Regions from separate parts of the Streptomyces sp. GD-15H genome, predicted to be linked through region 2. Evidence: riboswitches for the same ligand, from Rfam matches in the RefSeq annotation. Region 2 holds a riboswitch; the other holds the start of a gene.

Region 1 (7,260 bases), 4.3 Mb from region 2:
AGGGTTCTCCGACCCGTACGCGTCCCAAGCCCCCGGTGGGCAGGAGGCTCCGTCCATGTCGGCCCTGGTATGTACGAGGTGCGGTAACCGTAACCCGGAGAACAGCCGGTTCTGCTCCAACTGTGGAGCTCCGCTCCGGCCCGGAGTCGCCCCGGAGCGTCCCTCCGAGACGACCTCCACCATCTCCATCTCCGGTCTCGAGGCATACGACGCGGAGGCCACCGGTCAGACGCAGATGCCGATGCTGTCGCCCGAGGCGCAGGCGGCCGTCGACGCGCTGCCGGTGGGTTCGGCGCTCCTGGTCGTGCGCCGCGGGCCGAACTCGGGCAGCCGTTTCCTGCTGGACGGTGACCTGACGACGGCCTGCCGGCACCCGCAGAGCGACATCTTCCTGGACGACGTGACGGTCTCGCGACGGCACGTGGAGTTCCGCCGTGGCCAGGACGGTTCCTTCACGGTGGCCGACGTGGGCAGTCTGAACGGCACGTACGTCAACCGTGAGCGGATCGACCAGGTCGGTCTGTCGAACGGTGACGAGGTGCAGATCGGCAAGTACCGGCTGGTGTTCTACGCGAGCCAGCGGGGCTACTGACCCTCCCCGGGCTCCGTCCGGGGCACCCTGACCCCAGGGAAGGTCCATGCTTCACACACCGAGCGGCGGTGCCGGACACGGCACCGCCGCCGCGGAAACTGGACTGATGAGCATCGGCGCGGTGCTGAACGTGCTGCGCGAGGAATTCCCCGAAGTCACCATCTCCAAGATCCGCTTCCTGGAGTCGGAGGGGCTCATCGAGCCGCAGCGGACCCCCTCGGGGTATCGCAAGTTCAGCGCGGCGGACGTCGAGCGGCTCGGCCATGTTTTGAGGATGCAGCGGGACCACTATCTGCCGCTCAAGGTGATCCGCGAGCACTTGGAGGCCATGGAGCGCGGCGAGGCCCTCCCGCTGCCGGTGCTGTCCCGGCAGCGGGACGGGGAAGCCGGCCCGAGCCGTCCGTCGACCCTGGTGCCACGGCGGCCCGGATCGGGCGGGCGCAGCTGCTGGCGGTCGCCGGTATCGACCAGGAACAGCTCGCGGAGTGGGAGTCGTACGGGCTGCTCGCTCCCGTCGAGAACGAGGTGTACGACGCCGAGGCGGTCACCGTCGCCGGGCTCATCACCGAGTTGGGGCGGTTCGGGATCGAGCCGAGGCACCTGAGGGCGATGAAGGCCGCCGCGGAGCGGGAGGCGGGGCTGGTGGACCAGGTCGTCGCTCCGCTCAAACGCCACCGTAACCCGCAGACCAGGGCTCATGCGGAGGCGCGTACGAAGGAGCTCGCCGGTCTTACGGTGAAGCTGCACGCCGCGCTGGTGAGTTCGGCGCTCGGGGTGCGGCTGCCCTGAGGAGCAGGGGGCGGGGAGGACCGGATCGGCCGCCCGATCCCGACCCGACTATCCAAACGTCCCGGGCACGGCCTAGGGTTGCTGTGTGAACGAGCTCGATGTCGTAGGTGTCCGGGTCGAAATGCCCTCGAACCAACCGATCGTGCTGCTGCGCGAAGTGGGAGGCGACCGGTACCTCCCCATCTGGATCGGACCGGGGGAGGCGACGGCCATCGCCTTCGCCCAGCAGGGCATGGCTCCCGCGCGCCCGCTGACCCACGACCTCTTCAAGGACGTGCTGGAAGCCGTCGGCCAAGAGCTCACGGAAGTGCGCATCACGGATTTGCGCGAGGGGGTCTTCTACGCGGAGCTGGTCTTCGCCAGCGGCGTGGAGGTGAGTGCCCGGCCGTCCGACGCCATAGCGCTGGCGCTGCGCACGGGTACGCCGATCTACGGCAGTGACACGGTGCTCGACGACGCGGGGATCGCCATCCCGGACGAGCAGGAGGACGAGGTGGAGAAGTTCCGCGAGTTCCTCGACCAGATCTCGCCGGAGGATTTCGGCTCCAGCAGTCAGTGAGTGGCGGTGACCGCCCCGCCGGATTCCCGCTCGGGGCGGCGATGCGTGAGGGCGTCGCACGGCCCGAGCAGAGGGCATTCAGCCAGCCTTTCCCCGCGATGGGGCACGGGAAACCACTCTTAGGGTGATTATCACTCGGCGTGCCGAGTGTGGCGATCGTTGACGGGCCCTTGGCGACTGCCTACCGTCGAGGAGGCAGGTCGAGGACGGAGGTCGGCGTGAGAAGCACCGGCGACGGTACGGCCGGGGGTGCCCCCGGACACGGTCTCGGGGTGAGCGGTCCGTACCCTCCCCCAGGCCCTCAGCCCCGCGCGAGCGGGGCGTATGCCCATCACGGCAGCGCGGCCGATCACGCTCCGCAGCGGCCGGCGGCCGTGCCGAGCAGCGGAGGGACGACGACGTCCATGGTGTCCGAGGAGATCGGCTATCGCGGCCCCACGGCCTGCGCGGCCGCCGGCATCACCTACCGGCAACTGGACTACTGGGCCCGCACGGGACTGGTCGAACCAAGTGTGCGGCCCGCTCACGGCTCCGGGACACAGCGGCTGTACAGCTTCCGGGACGTCGTCGTCCTGAAGATCGTCAAGCGGTTCCTGGACACCGGTGTGTCGCTGCAGAACATTCGTACCGCCGTCCAGCATCTGCGGGAGCGAGGCTTCCGTGACCTGGAGCGCATGACGCTGATGAGCGACGGCGCCACGGTCTACGAGTGCGGCACGCCGGATGAGGTCCATGCCCTGCTCCAGGGCGGCCAGGGCATTTTCGGGATCGCCGTCGGTGTGGTGTGGCGGGATGTCGAGAGCGCGCTGTCCCAGCTGCACGGGGAGCGTGTCGACACCGGGGAGACGCTGATCGGGCCCAACCCGGCGGACGAGCTGGCACGGCGGCGGAACCGCGCGGTCTGAGCCGTCAAGGCCGGCTGAGCGGTCCGTGTTGCCCGGGACGGTCGATGACCGGTCCGTGCGGCAGGGCATTGTCAGTGGCGTAGGGCAGCATCGGAGATGTGAGATCCGCGCCTACCATCCTGCATCTCGACATCGATGCCTTCTTCGCCTCGGTGGAGCAGGCGTCCAAGCCCAGCCTGCGAGGGAAAGCCGTGGTCGTGGGCGGGCTCGGGCCGCGTGGAGTGGTCGCCACCGCCTCGTACGAGGCCCGGGTCTTCGGCGTGCATTCCGCGCTGCCCATGGCGCAGGCGCGGCGGCTCGCGCCGAACGCGGCGTATCTCGTACCGCGCTTCGCGTTCTACCGGTCGATCAGCGATCAGGTGATGGGGCTGCTGCGGGCGATGTCGCCGCTGGTGGAACCGTTGAGCCTGGACGAGGCGTTCGTGGACCTGGAGGCCGGCGGGGCGGCCTGGGATGCGCGATCGGCACGGCTGGCCGGGGAGAAACTGCGCGCGGACATACGGGCGGTCACCGGGCTCACCGGATCCGTCGGGCTCGCCGCCTCCAAGATGCTGGCGAAGATCGCCTCGGAACAGGCCAAGCCCGACGGGCTGGTGCTGATCGAGCCGGGGAGCGAGCGGGCCCTGCTGGCGCCGCTTCCGGTCCGGACGCTGCCGGGAGTGGGGCCCGCCACCGGTGACCATCTGCGGAGGGCCGGGATCCACACGGTCGACGAACTCGCCGAGGCCGGGGAGGACGAGCTGGTGCGGTTGCTCGGCAAGGCACACGGACACGCGCTGTACGCCATGGCCCTGGCGCGGGACGAACGGCCCGTGGTGGCCGAGCGGGAGACGAAATCGGTGTCGGTCGAGGACACGTACGACGTGGACATCCACGACCGGGTGCGGGTCGCGACGGAGGTCCGGCGGCTCGCCGATCGCTGTGTGCGCAGGCTGCGGGGAGCGGGGCTGTCGGGACGGACCATCGTGCTGAAGGTGCGGCGCTACGACTTCTCGACGCTCACCCGGTCCGAGACACTGCGGGGGCCCACGGACGATCCGACGGTGGTGCGCGAGGCGGCGGCACGGCTGCTGGACTCGGTCGACACGACGGGCGGAGTACGGCTGCTGGGCGTGGGAGTCAGCGGACTCGCGGACTACACACAAGAGGACTTGTTCGCGCAGGCGGCGGGGGGCCAGGGGGAGGAGTCGCCGGGCGAGGAGGACCAGGCGGCCGCACCCACGGAGGAAGGACAGCACACGAGCGCGGAGCGGCGCTGGCCGGCCGGGCACGATGTACGGCACACCGAGTACGGGCACGGGTGGGTCCAGGGCAGCGGCCTGGGGCGGGTCACGGTCCGGTTCGAGACGCCCGGCTCGGCGGCGGGCCGGGTGAAGACCTTCCGCACCGACGACCCGGCCCTGCAACCGGCGGATCCGCTGCCACTGGTGGAGCGAAGACCCGGGGAGGGCGAGAGGCCACGGGGCGGCGCGGAGACGAGCGACGGCACGGGGGCGAGTCCCGGTGTCATGGACCCGGGGCCCTCGCACGTGTGAGCGGACCTCGGACAGTGATGTGCCGGGGAGTCCTCGAAGCACGGCGTCACGGGGCACGGTTCCGGCCGGCCCCTGCCGCCCCGGGCCTCGTGCTCCCGGCTTCCGGGGGTCTGTCAGGCCGGGTGGTCGTCGCGGTCGGAGAGTTCGCCGAAGTCGTGGTCCGGAAGCGGGGGAGGAGCGGAGATGTCCAGACCGTAGTGGTGGTAGAGCTGGAGTTCCTGCTCCGGGGAGAGATGGCGGCCCACGCCGAAGTCGGGGGCATCCTTGATCAGGGCGCGTTCGAAGGGGATGTGGAGGCCGCCGTCGATCAGCTCGCTCGGCTCCAGGGGGACGAAGGCGTCCCTGCTGAACAAGCCGGTGCGTATCGCCGCCCACTCGGGTATGCCGGTGGCGTCGTCGAGATAGACCTCGTCGATGGTGCCGATCCGGGTTCCGTTGCGGTCGAACGCCTTGCGGCCGATCAGGTTGCGCGGATCGATGTCGGTCTGCACGGGCCCTCCACTGGTCGCAATCCGCAATCATTCGTCAGCACTACAGAACGGCACAATTGGGTCGGCGGCCACTCGAAGGTCCGGGTGTTGCCCTCGCTGGTACGCTGGCAGCGGCTGCTGACCCCGTGCGGGAGAGTCCTCCACACACCATCGGAGGGCGCCGAAGGAGCAAATCCTCCCCGGAATCTCTCAGGCCCACGTACCGCATGGACGAGGTCACTCTGGAAAGCAGGGCGGGTGTCGACGGCTCCCGCTCTCACCGACGGTGAAAGCCGGTCGCCCTGCGGCGGCCCGGTGAAGCTCTCAGGTTGAGATGACAGAGGGGGAGGCCGTCCGGGCACCCGTCATGGTGCCCCTCGAAGGTCGTCAGACCAGGAGGCCTCCGCAATGACCGCCCATCGCATTCCCCTCTCCGAGCTCGAACAGGGAACGCCCTTCGAGCAGCGTCACATCGGCCCCGACCACGAGGCCCGCGCCAAGATGCTCGCGCAGGTCGGCTACGGCTCGCTCGACGAGCTGACGGCCGCGGCGGTCCCGGATGTGATCAAGAACGCCGACGCGCTCGACCTGCCGGGCGCCCGGACCGAGCCCGAGGTACTGGCCGAACTCCGGTCGCTGGCCGACCGCAACGAGGTGCTCGGCTCCATGATCGGGCTCGGGTACTACGGGACCTTCACGCCGCCCGTCATCCTGCGCAACGTGATGGAGAACCCCGCCTGGTACACGGCCTACACGCCGTACCAGCCGGAGATCTCGCAGGGGCGGCTCGAGGCACTGCTGAACTTCCAGACCATGGTCGCCGAACTGACCGGCCTGCCGACCTCCGGGGCCTCACTGCTCGACGAGGGCACGGCCGCCGCCGAGGCGATGGCGCTGTCGCGACGCATGGGCAAGAACAAGAACGGTCTGTTCCTGGTCGACGCGGACGCGCTGCCGCAGACGATCGCCGTGATCGAGACCCGTGCCGAGCCGACCGGCGTCGAGGTCGTCGTCGCCGATCTGAGCGAGGGTATTCCCGCCGAGATCGCCGAGCGCGGAATCAACGGCGTGCTGATCCAGTACCCGGGCGCCTCCGGTGCCGTACGCGACATCAAGCCGGTGATCGACCGGGCGCACGAGCTGGGCGCGCTCGTCACCGTCGCCGCCGATCTGCTCGCCCTCACGCTGCTGACGTCGCCCGGCGAACTCGGCGCGGACATCGCGGTCGGCACGACGCAGCGCTTCGGTGTGCCCATGGGCTTCGGCGGGCCGCACGCCGGATACATGGCCGTGCACGAGAAGATGGCGCGCAGCCTGCCCGGACGGCTCGTCGGTGTCTCCGTCGACGCGGACGGTCACCAGGCCTACCGGCTCGCGCTCCAGACCCGTGAGCAGCACATCCGCCGGGAGAAGGCCACCAGCAACATCTGTACCGCCCAGGTGCTGCTCGCCGTGATGGCCGGGATGTACGCCGTCTACCACGGTCCCGAAGGGCTGCGGACCATCGCGTGGCGCACCCACCGTTACGCGACCGTCCTCGCCGAAGGGCTCCGGCCGGCGGCGTGGAGATCGTCCACGCCTCCTACTTCGACACGCTGACCGTACGGGTCCCGGGGCGGGGCGCCGAGGTCGTCGCCGCCGCGCGGGACAACGGCGTCAACCTGCTCCTCGTCGACGCCGACCACGTCTCGATCGCCTGCGACGAGACCACCACACGGGCCCGGCTCGCCGCCGTGTGGAGTGCCTTCGGCGTCGAGGCCGACATCGAGACTCTGGACGCGGCAGCGCCCGACACCCTGCCGGACGCCCTGCTGCGCACCGACGAGTACCTGACGCACCCCGTCTTCCACCAGCACCGCTCCGAGACCGCGATGCTGCGCTACCTGCGCCGGCTCGCCGACCGTGACTACGCGCTGGACCGTGGGATGATCCCGCTGGGCTCCTGCACCATGAAGCTCAACGCGACCACGGAGATGGAGCCGATCACCTGGCCCGAGTTCGGGCAGCTGCACCCCTTCGCGCCGGCCGAGCAGGCCCAGGGCTACCTCACGCTCATCCACGAACTGGAGGATCGTCTCGCCGAGGTCACCGGCTACGACAAGGTGAGCCTCCAGCCCAACGCGGGTTCCCAGGGCGAACTGGCCGGGCTGCTCGCCGTGCGCGGCTACCACCGGGCCAACGGCGACGAGCAGCGCACCGTCTGCCTCATCCCGTCCTCCGCGCACGGCACCAACGCCGCCAGCGCCGTCATGGCCGGGATGAAGGTCGTCGTCGTGAAGACCGCCGAGGACGGCGAGGTCGACATCGACGACCTGCGGGCGAAGATCGAGCGGTACCGCGACGAACTGTCGGTGCTGATGATCACGTACCCGTCGACGCACGGTGTGTTCGAAGAGCACGTCGCCGACAT
Region 2 (7,260 bases):
TCAGGCGCCCCTTCGTCGGGAAGTGACCTTCCCGAGACATCCGGCGCCTCCTCAACGGCCTCCCGGGAAGCGTCGAACGGCGTGAAGAACGGGTGAAACCGCAGGTGACGAGCGGTCAACCGGTCATAGCCGAGCGCGCATGGCCGAAAAACTGACGTGCGATCAGCGCTCGGCGGGAACGTGGAGGTTCGCCGTCGACACTCGTGTCCATTCAGCGGGCACCGTCACACTGAGTCAGTAGAGGCGGGCACGACCGGCGCCGGCCGACCCGGCCTCTCGCGCATACGGCCCGGTCAGCGCTGGTGCGCGGGCGGGTAGCCGGAGCCCGCGGCGGGGGGCGGAGCGACCCCGTGGGCCTCACGGTCGTAGAACGGGCGGGCGTTGGCCCGCAGCCACATGGCGACCGGGTCGTGCTCGTCGGTCATCGCGACGGTCGACACCGGGAGCCCGTCCGGGATGGCGCCGAGGGACTGCTGCATCATCGCGCGCACCGCGTCGACGGCCGGCGGCGAGGTGTCGTACACGTCCAGCCCGATGGCGAGATACGGCGCTCCCAGCGACGGCTGCACCCAGGCGCGGCGCAACGCGCGCACGGCGGGCGTGCGGTGCGCGTTCTGCGCGAGCAGGGCGTAGAACTGGGGGATCTCGATGGCGGGTTCGGACAGCCGCAGAGGTCCGGCGGGCTGCCGGTCGAGGCCGGTGGCGAGCCGGCGCAGGTCGAGCCACGGGACGCCGAGGCCGCCGCCAGGGGCGTGCGGGTTGAGCCAGAGGCCGTAGCGGTCGGGGTAGAGGGCGCGGGCGGCCTCGAGGCCGTCGACGACCTCGTACGACCGGTTCCAGCCACTGGCGGACAGCTCCTGGGCGGAGGTCACGCAGGGCGCGTAGCCGAAGCCGTCGACCTCCATGTTCCCGTACTGGGCGTCCGGGAGCCGGCCTGGCCGTGCCACAGCAGCATCCAGACATGCCCGGAGGAGGGGGTCGCGAGCGCGCGAAGCAACGCCTCATAGGCGTCGTAACGCCCGGGGGTCACCTGGCGCAGCATGTGCTCGACCTGCCCGGCCGCCGCGGTGCCAGCGCTCACTTTGTATCGCCCCTCCGTACAACACCCTCGCCCCAGCCAATGAACCTAGCTTAAGCCGCCCGCGGCCCGGGGGCTCCGCCCGTCCGTCGGGCACCGGTGAGCCGGCGGACGGGGGCCTCCCACTCGCTCCGCCGGACGGGTCAGCCCTCGCGCTGGTAGAAGGGGCGGACGCGGTCGCGCATCCATTGGCCGACCGGGTCCTGGGCCACGTCCAGGAGGACCAGGTTGACGGGCCACTTCACCGGTCGGCGGCCCAGCGCACGGCCCAGGGCGTTGCCCGGAAGGGTCTGCAGATCGCCCTCCCACTGGGACAGTTCGACCCCGACGAACAGCACCGGGTCCGCGGTCTCGATCTCGGCGAGGCATCGACGGGCGGTGCTGACGACACCGATCGACTCGAACTCCGCGCCCGCGGCGGCGAGGAAGTCCACCGGATCGTCCTGCCAGTCGGGTTCGAACAGCTTGACCCGGCCGCCGCTCGCCGGACCGTCCAGCGGGCCGCGTCCCGCCCGGCACAGTTCGGCCACGGCGGGCGGCGGCAGCGGGATGCCGACCACGCCGTCGGGGTTCACCACGATCCCGGCCTGCGGCGGCAGACCCCGCGCGAACTCCACCGCGGGCGCGACGGTGAACGACATGTGGGAGCCGACGACCTGACGGAACTGTTCCTCGGAGCTGAAGACCGGGACGTATGCCTGCCCCTCGATCTCCAGGCTGGGCAGGTCCAGCGGGCCGCTGTGCGGGCCGCCGCCGTTCGGCAGCGGAACCCAGACGAAGCTCCGGCCCAGTACCTCGATGATCCGGCCGTTCGCCGAGGGCACACCGAGGGAGGCGGAGAGCACCTCCTCCAACTCGTTGCCGGGCCATCCTCCGTGCGGATGGGGGTGAGTCTGTGCCGGGAAGTCCGCGGAGAAGCCCGCCGGGAAGTCCATCTGCCTACCGCCTGCCTGGAGCCACTGCTGTGGCTGAAAAGGCTAACCGCTGCCGCGCCGCGGCCGTCAGCCCGTGCAGCCGTCAGCCCGTGAAGTCGATGCGGCGCAGCGCGTCCGCCGCGGCCCGGTCGGCCAGGACCGCCGAGCCGCAGCCCGCGGGCAGGTCGCCGCGCTCCACCGACCGCAGCAGCCGGTCGACGGCGGTGCGGTGCCGCAGGAAGGCGTACCGGGAGACGCCGCGCCCGCGCTCACGCTGACCGTCCAGTGCCTGATCCGGGGGGACGTCGAGCAGCAGCAGATGCAGCCCCGCGCCCCGGCGGCGGGCCTCGCGGGCCAGCCAGCGGCGCACCCAGGCGTGCGTACCGCAGTCGTGCACGACGATCCCCTCCCCCGTGCGCAGGGCGCGGCGCAGCCCGGCGTAGTGGGCGAGGCGGACCAGGGGCCGGTACACCGCGTACGGCAGGAAGCGCGGCATGCGGCGGTCCCAGCGGTCGCGGGTGTCCTGGGAGTCGATACGGGTGCCGCGCACCGCGCGCCGCATCAGTGTGGATTTGCCGCTGCCGGGCAGTCCGGTGACCACGACGAGGTCGCGGGGGCCGAAGAGCAGGGCGTGCGGACTGCGGCCGGCGCGCTGGCGCAGGTCGCGGACGACGGGCGCCGGCAGCGCGCCGCGGGCCTCCCGGGCCGAAGCGGCCTGCTGCCCGGGCGGCGCGACACCCGTGGTGGCGTACGCCGTGGTCCTGTTCACCGTGAATCCTCCCCTGGGGCAGGTGCCCGAGCACCTTCCCCGCCGAGTGTAAAGAGACGGTAACGGCGAGTGCCTCTTCTTTCCGTCCATTTTCCGATACAGCCCTGTCACCGCCGTCTGTGGGGGCTTGAACACTCTGTGCGTCCGCTGGAAAGGGTCCCCCTGCCGAAGCCCCACAATGCGTGCAATGATGAACGCGCCCAACTGCATACCGGCCGTTTGAATCCGCGCGGGAGAGTCCCTGGCACCGTTTCGCCGGGGCGCCGAAGGAGCAAGTCCCTCCCTTGAATCTCTCAGGCACCGTTACCGCGCGGGCCAGGCACATCTGAAAAGCGGGCCGCCGTGCGAGTTACCGGCGGCTCCACCCAAGGTGCAAGCCGTGACGTCACCCTGCGCGGACGGTCATGGCGAACCTCTCAGGTTCCGATGACAGATGGGGAGGAACGTCCTCGCCCTCCCCGTGCTCGGCCCCGGCCGGCGGGGGACCCCATCGCCCTGGGAGACCGACCGATGAGCAGTACCGAACTCCGCCGGACCGCGCTCGACGCCCTGCATCGTTCGCTCGGCGCCACGATGACCGACTTCGCCGGCTGGGACATGCCCTGCGCTACGGCTCCGAGCGCGACGAGCACAACGCCGTGCGCACGAAGGCGGGCCTCTTCGACCTCTCGCACATGGGCGAGATCACGGTCACCGGCCCGCAGGCGGCGCGGTTCCTGGACTACGCCCTGATCGGCAACATCGGGACCGTCAAGCCCGGCCGCGCCCGCTACACCATGATCTGCCGCGAGGACGGCGGCATCCTGGACGACCTGATCGTCTACCGGCTCGGCGGGACCGAGGCCCCCGAGTACCTGGTCGTCGCCAACGCCTCCAACGCCCAGGTGGTGCTGGACGCCCTCGTGGAGCGGTCGGCCGGCTTCGACGCCGAGGTCCGCGACGACCGCGACGCATACGCGCTGATCGCGGTGCAGGGCCCCGAGGCCGCCGGGGTCCTCAAGACCCTGACCGATGCTGATCTGGACGGCCTGAAGTACTACGCCGGCCTGCCCGGCACAGTCGCCGGCGTCCCCGCGCTCATCGCCCGTACCGGCTACACCGGCGAGGACGGCTTCGAGTTGTTCGTCGCGCCGGAGCACGCGGTCGAGGTGTGGCAGGCCCTGACCGAGGCGGGCGAGAACGTGGGGCTGGTCCCGTGCGGGCTGGCCTGCCGGGACACGCTGCGCCTGGAGGCCGGCATGCCGCTGTACGGCAACGAGCTGAGCGTCTCGCTGACGCCGTTCGACGCCGGGTTCGGCCGGGTCGTCAAGTTCGAGAAGGAGGGCGACTTCGTGGGCCGGGTCGCCCTGGCCGAGGCCGCCGCCCGCGCCGAGCGGACCCCGCCCCGCGCCCTGGTGGGCCTGGTCGCCGAGGGCCGCCGGGTCCCGCGCGCCGGGTACGCGGTGGTCGCCGGCGGCGAGGTGATCGGCGAGGTCACCTCCGGCGCGCCCTCGCCGACGCTGGGCAGGCCGATCGCGATGGCGTACGTCGACGTGGCGCACTCGACGCCGGGCACCCCGGGCGTCGGCGTGGACATCCGTGGCAGCCACGAGCCGTACGAGGTCGTGGCGCTGCCGTTCTACACACGGCAGAAGTGACACCGTCGTAGGACGTGAGCCGCGTATGCCGTACCAGCCCCGCCGTGGCCGGGCGCGGCGCCCGCTCACGCATGCTTCCGTCATCAGGTAGTCCCGTAATCCCTTACAACGCCGTCGATCCCGGCGGTCCCTCGCACACAGGAGGATCCAGGTCATGAGCAACCCCCAGCAGCTGCGTTACAGCAAAGAGCACGAGTGGCTGACGGCCGCCGAGGACGGCGTGTCGACGATCGGCATCACGGAGCACGCGGCCAACGCGCTCGGCGACATCGTGTTCGTCCAGCTCCCCGAGGTCGGCGACACCGTGGCCGCGGGTGAGACCTGCGGCGAGCTGGAGTCGACCAAGTCGGTCAGCGACCTGTACTGCCCGGTCACCGGCGAGGTCACCGAGATCAACGAGGACGTGGTGAACGACCCGTCGTTGGTGAACTCGGCCCCCTTCGAGGGCGGTTGGCTGTTCAAGGTGCGGGTGGGCGAGGAGCCGGCCGACCTGCTCTCCGCCGCCGAGTACGACGCCTTCATCCAGGGCTGAGGAGGCCGTAACCCCATGTCGCTTCTGAACACCCCGCTGCACGAGCTCGACCCGGCCGTCGCGGCGGCGGTCGACGCCGAGTTGCACCGTCAGCAGTCCACCCTCGAGATGATCGCCTCGGAGAACTTCGCCCCGGTCGCGGTCATGGAGGCCCAGGGCACGGTCCTCACCAACAAGTACGCCGAGGGCTACCCCGGCCGCCGCTACTACGGCGGCTGCGAGCACGTCGACGTGATCGAGCAGATCGCCATCGACCGGGTCAAGGAACTCTTCGGCGCCGAGCACGCCAACGTGCAGCCGCACTCGGGTGCACAGGCCAACGCCGCCGCGATGTTCGCGCTGCTCAAGCCCGGTGACACGATCATGGGCCTGAACCTCGCGCACGGCGGGCATCTGACCCACGGCATGAAGATCAACTTCTCCGGCAAGCTCTACCACGTGGTCGCCTACCACGTCGGCGACGACGGCCAGGTCGACATGGCCGAGGTCGAGCGGCTGGCCAAGGAGAGCAAGCCGAAGCTGATCGTCGCCGGCTGGTCGGCGTACCCGCGCCAGCTGGACTTCGCCGCGTTCCGCCGGATCGCGGACGAGGTCGGCGCGTACCTCATGGTCGACATGGCGCACTTCGCCGGTCTGGTCGCGGCGGGCCTGCACCCGAACCCGGTCCCGCACGCCCACGTCGTCACCACGACCACGCACAAGACCCTCGGCGGTCCGCGCGGCGGTGTGATCCTCTCCACGGCCGAACTGGCCAAGAAGATCAACTCCGCGGTCTTCCCCGGCCAGCAGGGCGGCCCGCTGGAGCACGTGATCGCGGCCAAGGCGGTCTCCTTCAAGGTCGCCGCGTCCGAGGACTTCAAGGACCGGCAGCGCCGCACCCTGGAGGGCGCCCGCATCCTGGCCGAGCGCCTGGTCAAGGACGACGTCAAGGCCGCGGGCGTGGACGTGCTGTCCGGCGGCACGGACGTGCACCTGGTCCTGGTCGACCTGCGCGACTCCGAGCTGGACGGGCAGCAGGCCGAGGACCGTCTCCACGAGGTCGGCATCACCGTCAACCGCAACGCGATCCCGAACGACCCGCGCCCCCCGATGGTCACCTCGGGTCTGCGGATCGGCACGCCCGCCCTGGCCACCCGCGGCTTCACGGCCGAGGACTTCGCCGAGGTCGCGGACGTGATCGCCGAGACGCTGAAGCCGTCCTACGACGTGGAGGCGCTCCGGTCCCGGGTGACGGCGCTCGCCGGGAAGTACCCGCTGTACCCAGGCCTGAAGTAGTTATGTAATTTCGTACGCTTTTGTTCGTACGGACGGGGCATCGCGCACACTGGACGGTGGGCACGGTGCCCCGCACCATGCACCGCGCACATCCCGTGCCGAACCCTCCCTTCCCGGCGGCCAGCGCCGTCCGCCGAACCCCTAGGAGTCCTCCCGTGGCCCTCTCGGTCTTCGACCTCTTCTCGATCGGCATCGGCCCGTCCAGCTCTCACACGGTCGGCCCGATGCGGGCCGCCCGCATGTTCGCCCGGCGACTGGGCAACGAGGGTCTGCTGGACTCGGTCGCCTCGGTCCGGGCGGAGCTGTACGGCTCGCTGGGCGCCACCGGCCACGGCCACGGCACCCCCAAGGCGGTGCTGCTCGGCCTGGAGGGCGACTCGCCCCGCACGGTGGACGTGGAGACGGCCGACGAACGGGTGGAGAAGATCAAGGAATCGGGCCGCCTGCGCCTGCTCGACGACCACGAGATCGCGTTCTCCTTCGACGACGACCTGGTGCTGCACCGCCGCAAGGCACTCCCGTACCACGCGAACGGCATGACCCTCTGGGCCTTCGACGCGTCCGGCGCCGAGGTGCTGTCGAAGACGTACTACTCGGTGGGCGGCGGCTTCGTCGTCGACGAGGAAGCGGTGGGCGCGGACCGCATAAAGCTCAACGACACGGTCCTGAAGTACCCCTTCCGCACCGGCGACGAGCTGCTCCGCCTGACCCGGGAGACGGGCCTGTCCATCTCCGCGCTGATGCTGGAGAACGAGTGCTCCTGGCGGACCGAGGAGGAGGTCCGCGAGGATCTGCTGGAGATCTGGCGGGTGATGCAGGCGTGCGTGGCGCGCGGCATGTCCCGCGAGGGCATCCTGCCGGGCGGACTGAAGGTGCGCCGCCGCGCCGCGAACACGGCGCGCAAGCTGCGCTCGGAGGGCGATCCGAAGGCCCTCTCCATGGAGTGGATCACGCTCTACGCCATGGCCGTGAACGAGGAGAACGCCGGGGGCGGCCGCGTCGTCACCGCCCCGACCAACGGTGCGGCCGGCATCATCCCCGCCGTCCTGCACTAC

What was found. Region 2 has a riboswitch for glycine ahead of gcvT (glycine cleavage system aminomethyltransferase GcvT). Riboswitches for the same ligand answer to the same signal wherever they lie in the genome.
Region 1: it holds a riboswitch for glycine, as region 2 does, so the genes downstream of both, gcvP (aminomethyl-transferring glycine dehydrogenase) here and gcvT (glycine cleavage system aminomethyltransferase GcvT) in region 2, are expected to answer to the same signal.

Annotation. Positions count from the first base shown of each region.
Region 1 is NZ_CP149447.1:7,093,425-7,100,684, forward strand. It holds gene WJ438_RS33515 (FHA domain-containing protein) at 1-592, shown strand, start outside; partial or broken gene WJ438_RS33520 (MerR family transcriptional regulator) at 639-1,381, shown strand; gene WJ438_RS33525 (bifunctional nuclease family protein) at 1,467-1,940, shown strand; gene WJ438_RS33530 (MerR family transcriptional regulator) at 2,159-2,845, shown strand; gene WJ438_RS33535 (DNA polymerase IV) at 2,944-4,380, shown strand; gene WJ438_RS33540 (PRC-barrel domain-containing protein) at 4,494-4,871, opposite strand; glycine riboswitch at 4,990-5,086, shown strand; partial or broken gene gcvP (aminomethyl-transferring glycine dehydrogenase) at 5,259-7,260, shown strand, end outside.
Region 2 is NZ_CP149447.1:2,790,086-2,797,345, forward strand. It holds partial or broken gene WJ438_RS13000 (enhanced serine sensitivity protein SseB C-terminal domain-containing protein) at 294-1,042, opposite strand; gene WJ438_RS13005 (enhanced serine sensitivity protein SseB) at 1,222-2,013, opposite strand; gene WJ438_RS13010 (AAA family ATPase) at 2,096-2,761, opposite strand; glycine riboswitch at 2,982-3,080, shown strand; partial or broken gene gcvT (glycine cleavage system aminomethyltransferase GcvT) at 3,272-4,398, shown strand; gene gcvH (glycine cleavage system protein GcvH) at 4,553-4,930, shown strand; gene glyA (serine hydroxymethyltransferase) at 4,946-6,205, shown strand; gene WJ438_RS13030 (L-serine ammonia-lyase) at 6,361-7,260, shown strand, end outside.